DNA from 3 places in the Salinibacillus aidingensis genome. Region 2 is predicted to be linked to each of the others. Evidence: a T-box and tRNA genes for the amino acid it is inferred to sense, from the RefSeq annotation. Region 2 holds a T-box; the other regions hold tRNA genes.
The links. A T-box is a leader RNA that pairs with one kind of tRNA and senses whether it is charged. The one in region 2 lies ahead of tyrS (tyrosine--tRNA ligase), so its partner is inferred to be a tRNA-Tyr.
Positions count from the first base shown of each region.

Region 1: it encodes a tRNA-Tyr, which carries the amino acid that the T-box ahead of tyrS (tyrosine--tRNA ligase) is inferred to sense. The anticodon was not compared.
Region 3: it encodes a tRNA-Tyr, which carries the amino acid that the T-box ahead of tyrS (tyrosine--tRNA ligase) is inferred to sense. The anticodon was not compared.

Region 1 is NZ_AP043759.1:75,812-79,067, reverse strand. It holds gene rocF (arginase) at 1-484, opposite strand, end outside; tRNA gene ACZ5OK_RS00520 (tRNA-Ala) at 952-1,027, opposite strand; tRNA gene ACZ5OK_RS00515 (tRNA-Gly) at 1,049-1,123, opposite strand; tRNA gene ACZ5OK_RS00510 (tRNA-Lys) at 1,243-1,315, opposite strand; tRNA gene ACZ5OK_RS00505 (tRNA-Gln) at 1,317-1,391, opposite strand; tRNA gene ACZ5OK_RS00500 (tRNA-Tyr) at 1,397-1,483, opposite strand; tRNA gene ACZ5OK_RS00495 (tRNA-Thr) at 1,507-1,582, opposite strand; tRNA gene ACZ5OK_RS00490 (tRNA-Val) at 1,600-1,675, opposite strand; tRNA gene ACZ5OK_RS00485 (tRNA-Glu) at 1,725-1,796, opposite strand; tRNA gene ACZ5OK_RS00480 (tRNA-Thr) at 1,834-1,906, opposite strand; tRNA gene ACZ5OK_RS00475 (tRNA-Asn) at 1,911-1,985, opposite strand; rRNA gene rrf (5S ribosomal RNA) at 1,999-2,114, opposite strand; rRNA gene ACZ5OK_RS00465 (23S ribosomal RNA) at 2,310-3,256, opposite strand, start outside.
Region 2 is NZ_AP043759.1:2,385,410-2,388,665, reverse strand. It holds gene ACZ5OK_RS12795 (transglycosylase domain-containing protein) at 1-595, opposite strand, end outside; T-box leader at 910-1,120, shown strand; gene tyrS (tyrosine--tRNA ligase) at 1,187-2,458, shown strand; gene ACZ5OK_RS12785 (hypothetical protein) at 2,479-2,676, shown strand; gene ACZ5OK_RS12780 (DUF421 domain-containing protein) at 2,808-3,256, shown strand, end outside.
Region 3 is NZ_AP043759.1:532,819-536,074, reverse strand. It holds gene ACZ5OK_RS03020 (halocarboxylic acid dehydrogenase DehI family protein) at 1-792, shown strand, start outside; tRNA gene ACZ5OK_RS03015 (tRNA-Leu) at 1,300-1,381, opposite strand; tRNA gene ACZ5OK_RS03010 (tRNA-Cys) at 1,390-1,463, opposite strand; tRNA gene ACZ5OK_RS03005 (tRNA-Gly) at 1,473-1,547, opposite strand; tRNA gene ACZ5OK_RS03000 (tRNA-Gln) at 1,553-1,627, opposite strand; tRNA gene ACZ5OK_RS02995 (tRNA-His) at 1,642-1,714, opposite strand; tRNA gene ACZ5OK_RS02990 (tRNA-Trp) at 1,740-1,813, opposite strand; tRNA gene ACZ5OK_RS02985 (tRNA-Tyr) at 1,832-1,918, opposite strand; tRNA gene ACZ5OK_RS02980 (tRNA-Phe) at 1,997-2,072, opposite strand; tRNA gene ACZ5OK_RS02975 (tRNA-Asp) at 2,127-2,203, opposite strand; tRNA gene ACZ5OK_RS02970 (tRNA-Met) at 2,206-2,282, opposite strand; tRNA gene ACZ5OK_RS02965 (tRNA-Val) at 2,331-2,406, opposite strand; tRNA gene ACZ5OK_RS02960 (tRNA-Glu) at 2,414-2,488, opposite strand; tRNA gene ACZ5OK_RS02955 (tRNA-Ser) at 2,501-2,592, opposite strand; tRNA gene ACZ5OK_RS02950 (tRNA-Asn) at 2,595-2,669, opposite strand; rRNA gene rrf (5S ribosomal RNA) at 2,729-2,844, opposite strand; rRNA gene ACZ5OK_RS02940 (23S ribosomal RNA) at 3,115-3,256, opposite strand, start outside.

The DNA.
Region 1 (3,256 bases), 1.2 Mb from region 2:
TCGGAGCATACTTTCCGATTTGAGTCAGTTTTTCGTTTCCTATCCCTAAACTGACCGCAAGCGGCATTCCGTGAATATTTCCTGATGGGGACGTTTCTCCGGTATTTAAATCTCCATGGGCATCATACCAGATGACTCCGAGGTTTTCTGCATGCTTGGCGATCCCTGCAAGGGTACCAATAGCGATACTATGGTCACCTCCCAAAACTAAAGGAAAATGACCTCTTGCTGCTGTTTCGTCCACAACCTTGGTTAGACGGATATTTCCTTCCGATACTTCATCTAAATTTTTCAGCCCCTTATCATCAGGACGGTTTCCCGGATTAGGAATATCAATATCTCCTAAGTCTTCTATCATATAATTCAACTTTTCGAGACGATCCATTACCCCTGCATACCTGATGGCACTGGGACCCATATCAACCCCACGGCGATTCTGGCCCAAATCCATCGGTACTCCAATTAATGATATATATTTGTTCATACTTCTCCCCCTCCTCAGTTATCACTATTTTAGATACAAAGGAGACGATGTTTCAACCTGACAAAATTATGTATATATATACGGTGAGAAAAAAAGTGAAGGGCGGTTTAGATCAGATGGCTGTGAGGGAATATGATTGATGCTGACAGACGTTGGAGGCCTTTAGAAGTGTTGATGATTCCTGCATAATGAAGTGGTTTAATAACTAATGATTCACTGAGCGATACACCATTTTTACCTACCTGTTTCTAATTAATCTTCCTATTCCATATAGGATCTCCTGCTTGAATATAACTATTCTTTGGTAAACCAAAATTCTTTATAACGCTATTGTGTGTTATCGCAGGGTGATGGAGCAGGACGCGGCTTGCTGATTTCATATCCATAAATCAGTTATTTTATAATTTCGTACACAAAAAAACTGTCACGGAAAATTCGAGACAGTACACTGTTCAATATTTATATTCTGGTGGAGCCTAGCGGGATCGAACCGCTGACCTCCTGCGTGCAAAGCAGGCGCTCTCCCAGCTGAGCTAAGGCCCCTTAATATATAATCATTTCTTCTGGAGCGGAAGACGGGATTCGAACCCGCGACCCCCACCTTGGCAAGGTGGTGTTCTACCACTGAACTACTTCCGCAAAAAGAAAAATGAGCCATGGAGGATTCCGACGCCCCCCGGCTAGTCCTTGTTTCCTACCTTTATATCAATAGATAACAAGGGGAACCGCAGGTGAGAATCCAACCATAACTTCCTTGATGAGCCATGGAGGATTCGAACCTCCGACCCTCTGATTAAAAGTCAGATGCTCTACCAACTGAGCTAATGGCTCATGGCTGGGCCAGCTGGATTCGAACCAGCGCATCACGAGATCAAAACCCGTTGCCATACCGCTTGGCTATGGCCCAAAATATGGTGGAGGGGACAGGATTCGAACCTGTGAACCCAAAGGGAGCGGATTTACAGTCCGCCGCGTTTAGCCAGACTTCGCTACCCCTCCATTGATAACAATAGAGTTTAAAATGGTGCCGGCCAGAGGACTTGAACCCCCAACCTACTGATTACAAGTCAGTTGCTCTACCAGTTGAGCTAGGCCGGCATATTTAAAGAGATATATGGTGGAGGATGGCGGGCTCGAACCACCGACCCCCTGCTTGTAAGGCAGGTGCTCTCCCAGCTGAGCTAATCCTCCGACAAAGGATAATGCCTGTTTTTTTCAGCATCCATCCTTATATTTACGATGACCCGTACGGGATTCGAACCCGTGATACCGCCGTGAAAGGGCGATGTCTTAACCACTTGACCAACGGGCCATTCAAAATAAAATTTATCCTTGAAAAGTTTCCAAAGAGCTTCCAGCCGGACTTGAACCGGCGACCTCTTCCTTACCATGGAAGCGCTCTACCGACTGAGCTATGGAAGCATTATGGCTCCACCGGTAGGATTCGAACCTACGACCGATCGGTTAACAGCCGATTGCTCTACCTCTGAGCTACGGTGGAATTGTTTTAATTGGCCCAGCAGCGTCCTACTCTCGCAGGGGAAGAACCCCAACTACCATCGGCGCTGGAGAGCTTAACTACTGTGTTCGGAATGGGAACAGGTGTGACCTCTCCGCCATCGCCACTGGACTTTGGCTTGATCGTTCTGCGTTGTTCATACAAATGAGCGCTTTTAGCAGAACTTCCTTATCATTATTAGCTTTGGTGACTAGCACCTTCAAAACTAGATAAGAAAGGCAATCATGTGAGCAGGCAGTGGTTTATAAATCCGTCTGCGTTTTTTGTCCAGCTTCGACTTGCATGCGCTCGCCTGCGCTTTTCGTATAAGTTAAGTCCTCGATTGATTAGTATCCGTCAGCTGCACGTGTCACCACGCTTCCACCTCGGACCTATCTACCTCATCGTCTCTGAGGAATCTTACTCATTTAAAATGATGGGAAATCTCATCTTGAGGGGGGCTTCATGCTTAGATGCTTTCAGCACTTATCCCTTCCACACGTAGCTACCCAGCCGTGCTCCTGGTGGAACAACTGGTACACCAGCGGTGTGTCCATCCCGGTCCTCTCGTACTAAGGACAGCTCCTCTCAAATTTCCAACGCCCACGACGGATAGGGACCGAACTGTCTCACGACGTTCTGAACCCAGCTCGCGTACCGCTTTAATGGGCGAACAGCCCAACCCTTGGGACCGACTACAGCCCCAGGATGCGATGAGCCGACATCGAGGTGCCAAACCTCCCCGTCGATGTGGACTCTTGGGGGAGATAAGCCTGTTATCCCCGGGGTAGCTTTTATCCGTTGAGCGACGGCCCTTCCATTCGGTACCGCCGGATCACTAAGCCCGACTTTCGTCCCTGCTCGACTTGTAGGTCTCGCAGTCAAGCTCCCTTCTGCCTTTACACTCTGCGAATGATTTCCAACCATTCTGAGGGAACCTTTGGGCGCCTCCGTTACTCTTTAGGAGGCGACCGCCCCAGTCAAACTGCCCACCTGACACTGTCTCCGAACCGGATCACGGTTCTGGGTTAGAATGTCCGTACAGCCAGGGTGGTATCCCACCAGCGCCTCCACCGAAGCTAGCGCTCCGGTTTCGATGGCTCCCACCTATCCTGTACAAGCTGTACCAACATTCAATATCAGGCTACAGTAAAGCTCCACGGGGTCTTTCCGTCCTGTCGCGGGTAATGCGCATCTTCACGCATAGTATAATTTCACCGGGTCTCTCGTTGAGACAGTGCCCAAGTCGTTGCACCTTTCGTGCGGGTCGGAAC
Region 2 (3,256 bases):
CTTCAAGGATTTCCTCTTTTTTAAAGAAGTTTTCAAGCCTTAAAGCAAGCAGAATTTCCTTAGCTTTACGCTCAAATGATACTTCATTCGTCAAAATCTGGTTTTTAATGAGCTGCTGTGTCAGCGTACTTCCACCCGATTGGGTCGTTGAGTTCGTGAATTCCTGGAATAATGCTCGTAAGATTGCTTTAGGAACGATTCCCTGATGATCTTTAAACAGTTGATCCTCAGTGGCAATCACAGCATTAATCACGTGATCGGATACATCTTCAACATCCACCTCTTCACGATGCAGATTCGAGCGCAGTTTACCTAAATAGTTATTATCAGCAAAATAAAGTTCGGTCGTCTCTTCGTAGTTATAAATGTCCTGTCTCATATCTGCATAGCTTCTGATAGGCTCATCTTTTACCAGTGAGGCAAAATATCCTACTCCTAATCCTCCGACAAAAAATGCCCCAATTAATCCAAAGACTAAAATGATCAATATAATATTCCAAGTTACATCACTGGTGATACGTGAAAACCGCTGCAGTTTTCCTGCTTGCCACCATGATTTAACTTTATGTACGAACTGGCTAAATTTCTCGTTCATAATACACCCCCTAAAATACCATGAATATTATATCATACTGTTGCTTTAATGAGGGAGGAAAAAATGGTGATTTTGTCGAGGTCGGAGCACGTATGAAGGAATGCTGTCATACAAAAAACAAATGGCATTTACTTGATTTTGAAAAAGCGCATATGTGAGTGATGTTTTGTGATTGGGTTTAAGTATAATATTTGTGGATGATTCGAATTTTACTAGTTCTGTTCGGTAAAGTTTTGCTCATTTCCGCTGCTTTTCTGTACTTGACATTATGTTTCCTATTGTGCTATATATTAATAATTAACAACAACTAAATGATCAATGCTGGGAAAGGATGCAGTAGTGGTCTGTTTCTGTTGCAGAGAGCTGGCGGCTGGTGTGAGTCAGTACAGGACAGGTTAACGAATTACGTCTGGGAGCATTTTTCTGTTAATAGCAGAAAACGGAGACCAAACCGTTATGATTTGGCAAAGTGGCAGTCTGTTGTACTGCAACTAGGGTGGTACCGCGGGAAACCTCGTCCCTGTCTATTGGATAGGAACGGGGTTTTTTTGTGCACACATTACTTAAAATATAATTTTGAGGAGGATTTGTATGGATATCATACAGGATTTGAAAGACCGGGGACTTGTAAACCAAATTACCGATGAAGAAGCCCTGAAAAAACATTTGGAGGAGAATACAGTAACCCTATACTGCGGCTTTGACCCAACAGCTGACAGTCTTCATATCGGACACCTCGTTCCATTACTGATGCTGAAAAGGTTTCAGAGGGCAGGTCACCGCCCTATTGCACTTGTAGGTGGCGGAACAGGAATGATTGGGGACCCAAGCGGTCGAAATACGGAAAGACAGTTGAATGAGGAAAATACAGTAAGGGCGTGGAGTGAAGGACTTAAAACGCAGGTGAAGCGGGTATTAAATACAAATGAAAAGGAAGCGGATGTCATTCCTGCTGATAACTATGACTGGTTATCCAGCATGAATATCATTGAATTTTTACGTGATATTGGGAAGCACTTTGGGGTTAATTACATGCTGGCCAAGGACTCCGTTGAATCCAGAATCGAAAACGGGATTTCGTTTACTGAATTCAGCTATATGATTCTTCAATCCCTTGACTTTTTAACTTTATATAAAGAAAAAGGGTGCACACTGCAAATTGGCGGCAGTGACCAATGGGGCAATATTACAGCAGGTCTGGAGTTAATTCGTCGAACCTCAGAGGATGGAGAAGATGCCAGGGCATTTGGTCTGACCGTACCTCTTATAACAAAGGCTGACGGAACTAAATTTGGGAAAACAGCAGGTGGGGCAGTTTGGTTAGATCCGGAAAAAACCTCTCCATATGAATTCTACCAGTTCTGGATTAATACTGACGATCGGGATGTCATTAAGTTTATTAAATACTTTACATTTATGGAGCAGGATGAAGTGTCTGAGCTGGAAAAAGAGGTGGAAACACAGCCGGAAAAACGTGTGGCACAAAAGCGGCTGGCAGAGGAAATGACCATCTTAATTCATGGCGAGGAAGCACTTGCTCAGGCTCAGAGAATTTCCCAGGCTCTCTTTAGTGGAGATATCAAGTCCCTGAATGGAGCAGAAATTGAACAGGGCTTTAAAGATGTACCTTCCTTTACGTTGGATGAACAGGAAAAAGGTTTAATTGACCTGCTTGTAGAAGCGAAAATCTCCTCATCCAAGCGTCAGGCACGAGAAGATATCAGTAATGGAGCTGTTTACATTAATGGAGAACGGGAGCAGGATCTAAAATATACGGTTACTTCAGAAGACAAAATTGACGGTAAATTTACCATTATTAGAAGAGGAAAGAAAAAATACTACCTTATCCGTCACAGTTCTTAATATAAAGCTTAAGTATTTCCATGATTGCAGCGCTGTTCTCCATTAAATCACAGCAAACAGGCGAATCTGGACTTGATGTTGTTTATGGTATTATTCTTACAAATATCGCCATAGTCATTATTTTGATGATTATTGGTGACAGTATCGGAAACCTGATGGAACAAATGAACCCAATGAATCAAATGCAACCAGGTTCAAACTTTTATAATGGATTTTAGATAGGTATCGTTTAGAGCAGGAGTCTTTATTAAGACTTCTGTTCTTTTTATTAGATTATAAAAATGGGCAGGGCGTGTAAATCTAAAAATATGTGTTTTTTTGTAATGTAGAAAATCAGGAAGGTGGTTTGATGCTTATCTTTATTGGTAAGGTAGTCTTTCTCTTTCTTCTATATATAGGTGCGATACGATTTCTGGGTAAGACTGCTTTAGCTCAATTGACCCCTCATGATTTTGGAGCCATATTCTTTTTAGCCTATATACTATTTGGTGCAATTAAAATAGACGGGATATTCGAGGGACTTATTGCAGGAATTATGATTGTTGCCGTTTACTTACTCATTGCCAAACTAACCCTTTGGAACAAATTAAATAAGCTATTAGTTGGACAACCTACATTCATCATTCAGAAAGGGGATATATTAGTCGAAAATTTAAAGCGGAGTCGTTATTCCCTGACAGAATTACTGTCAGCGATTCGTACGGCTGGCTATTTTGATATCAGTGAAATTGATTATGCTATCTTAGAACCGAATGGGGAAATCAGTATCCTATCGAAGCAAAATAATCATAAAGGACT
Region 3 (3,256 bases), 1.7 Mb from region 2:
GAGTCGGATGCACGTGGGATTGTGAAAGAAGTGTTTGAGGATATTAAATACGTTCTTAAAGTCCCAATGGTTAATTTTATCTTTCGTGCATTAGCAAATTATCCCGAATTTTTAACAATGGCTTGGCAACAGGTTAGACCTAACATGTTGACCATCAACATGGAGACTGCTGCGAATAAATTACGATTTCCAGCCCTAACAACAGTACCTCAGTATGATTTTAGTAAAGATCATCATCATCAAACGCTTAATCATATTCATAATATTATCTCTACTTTTCAATATGTAAACCCGAAATTGCTATTGATTGCGAGTTTGTTGATAGAAAGTTTAGCAGACCGTCCCATTACTACACAAAAACAGATTAAAGGACACATCCAGCCAGGTATATACAGTCAAATGCCCCATATTGATCTAGTTCATATTCCACAGGCTCCGATTTCCCTTAGAACACTTTTATCTGATGTCGCCAAAACTCACAATTCTTTCGATGTAGCAAGTGATTATCGAGCACTAGCAAACTATCCGAAATTTTTACATGTTACTTGGTCTCACCTAAAGCCATATATAAGTTCCGATGAATATACAATTCTAAAATCAGCTATGTTAAATCGAGCTGTAAATGTTTCTCGGGAGGAGATGCCGTGTTCAGTATGGATAGACAAAAATTACTTAGCTAGCATCTATTCCCCAGATCAAATTGCTGGAATCATGGGGGTAGTTTCTTTTTTTCATCAGTTTTTACCTGGCTTAATAATCGAGAATGAATTTATGAGGAGGATGATTATTTAGTAATTAGAGTTTAAAGCACCATTTATCTTTTTTTAATCCAATTTAATTTCTTATTAAAGCAAACGGTTGGTTATAAAGGAAGAACAACTGCTGCGCAGTACAAATATACTGTACAATAGAAAATGCTCTTTCACAATCTGGTGCGATTATGGAAGAACATAAGCTTAATTCGTAAGTAAAATATGGAGAAATGATTTTCTAGTTCAAGATCATTAAAGTTTTTCTCTTGGTAAACATGTTGACCTGCATTTTTGTTGTTGTAATCAAAGTTCCCGGGATTGGTTAAATGAAGACTACTTAGAAGATCAATAATTTTTTAAACTTAATACATAATGTGAAAAATTATGTGTAAAAAACAACATCTAATGTGCAAAATTGTGTAATTTAAAATTCAAACCTATCGTTTCCAATCGTATTCGATAAAAATAGAAAACCCTATAAACGCTGAAATATCAACGTTTATAGGGTTTATAAAATAACTTAACGTGTTTAAGAAATACTAGAAGATACCGGTGGTCGGGGTCGAACCGACACTCCAGAAGGAACACGATTTTGAGTCGTGCGCGTCTGCCAATTCCGCCACACCGGCATGTATTCTGGAGGCGGCAACCGGATTCGAACCGGTGATAAAGGTTTTGCAGACCTCTGCCTTACCACTTGGCTATGCCGCCAACTTTTAATGGAGCGGAAGACGGGATTCGAACCCGCGACCCCCACCTTGGCAAGGTGGTGTTCTACCACTGAACTACTTCCGCATGAATGGCTGGGCCAGCTGGATTCGAACCAGCGCATCACGAGATCAAAACCCGTTGCCTTACCGCTTGGCTATGGCCCAATGTATACCAAAAGGGCGATTGGTGGGAATCGAACCCACGAATGCCGGAGCCACAATCCGGTGCGTTAACCACTTCGCCACAACCGCCATATATTTTCCTTTAAAATGAAAATGGCAGGGGTAGTAGGAATCGAACCCACATCAAAGGTTTTGGAGACCTTCGTTTTACCATTAAACTATACCCCTACGTTACTATTAAATAAATGGTGGAGGGGACAGGATTCGAACCTGTGAACCCAAAGGGAGCGGATTTACAGTCCGCCGCGTTTAGCCAGACTTCGCTACCCCTCCAATTAAATTAATTAGAGTCCCAGCTAGAATATTACTACTATATCTTACTGGTTTCAAGTCAAAAATATAACTTGAAAATGGTGGCTCGGGACGGAATCGAACCGCCGACACACGGATTTTCAGTCCGTTGCTCTACCGACTGAGCTACCGAGCCACTATGTAATTTCATTATGATATAAGTTCCTAAACAAATATCCTATGTATTTAATGGCGGTCCGGACGGGACTCGAACCCGCGACCTCCTGCGTGACAGGCAGGCATTCTAACCAGCTGAACTACCGGACCATTGGTTGCGGGGGCAAGATTTGAACTTGCGACCTTCGGGTTATGAGCCCGACGAGCTACCAGACTGCTCCACCCCGCGATGTTACAAAAGCTGTTTTAGCCTTTGCGATTTCTAATTTAATTTTCATGGTGGAGGATGGCGGGCTCGAACCACCGACCCCCTGCTTGTAAGGCAGGTGCTCTCCCAGCTGAGCTAATCCTCCAATATAATGGTGACCCGTACGGGATTCGAACCCGTGATACCGCCGTGAAAGGGCGATGTCTTAACCACTTGACCAACGGGCCACATATGTATAATGGCGGAGAGCGAGGGATTCGAACCCTCGAGACCGCGGTAGCGGCCTACACGATTTCCAATCGTGCTCCTTCGACCACTCGGACAGCTCTCCAATGGCTCCACCGGCAGGATTCGAACCTGCGACCGATCGGTTAACAGCCGATTGCTCTACCTCTGAGCTACGGTGGAATGTTATCAACTTTTACTTTCATACCATTCAAACTGAGCTAGAGTGGTATTTTTATACCGCCTGGCGACGTCCTACTCTCGCAGGGGAAGAACCCCAACTACCATCGGCGCTGGAGAGCTTAACTACTGTGTTCGGAATGGGAACAGGTGTGACCTCTCCGCCCTCGTCACCAGACAAATTATCATTTTCAGTGACAACAAATATTATATCTTGTTTTCACAAAAAATCAAGGGGTAATTTTAAAAACACCCTCAAAACTAGATAAGAAAGTCAATCATGTGAGTAGACATTGGTCTATAGATCCGCCTGCGCTTTTCATGTTGTCTAGCTCCGGCTCCTAGGTCAAGGCGGATATAAGCCAAAGCCATTCCGTGGGCAAAACCATGCCACTCTATGTCTTCGTCTTATCCCGCATGACCTGAACAGTCGCCTGCGCTTTTCGTATAAGTTAAGTCCTCGATTGATTAGTATCCGTCAGCTGCACGTGTCACCACGCTTCCACCTCGGACCTATCTACCTCATCGTCTCTGAGGAATCTTACTCATTTAAAATGATGGGAAATCTCATCTTGAGGGGGGCTTCATGC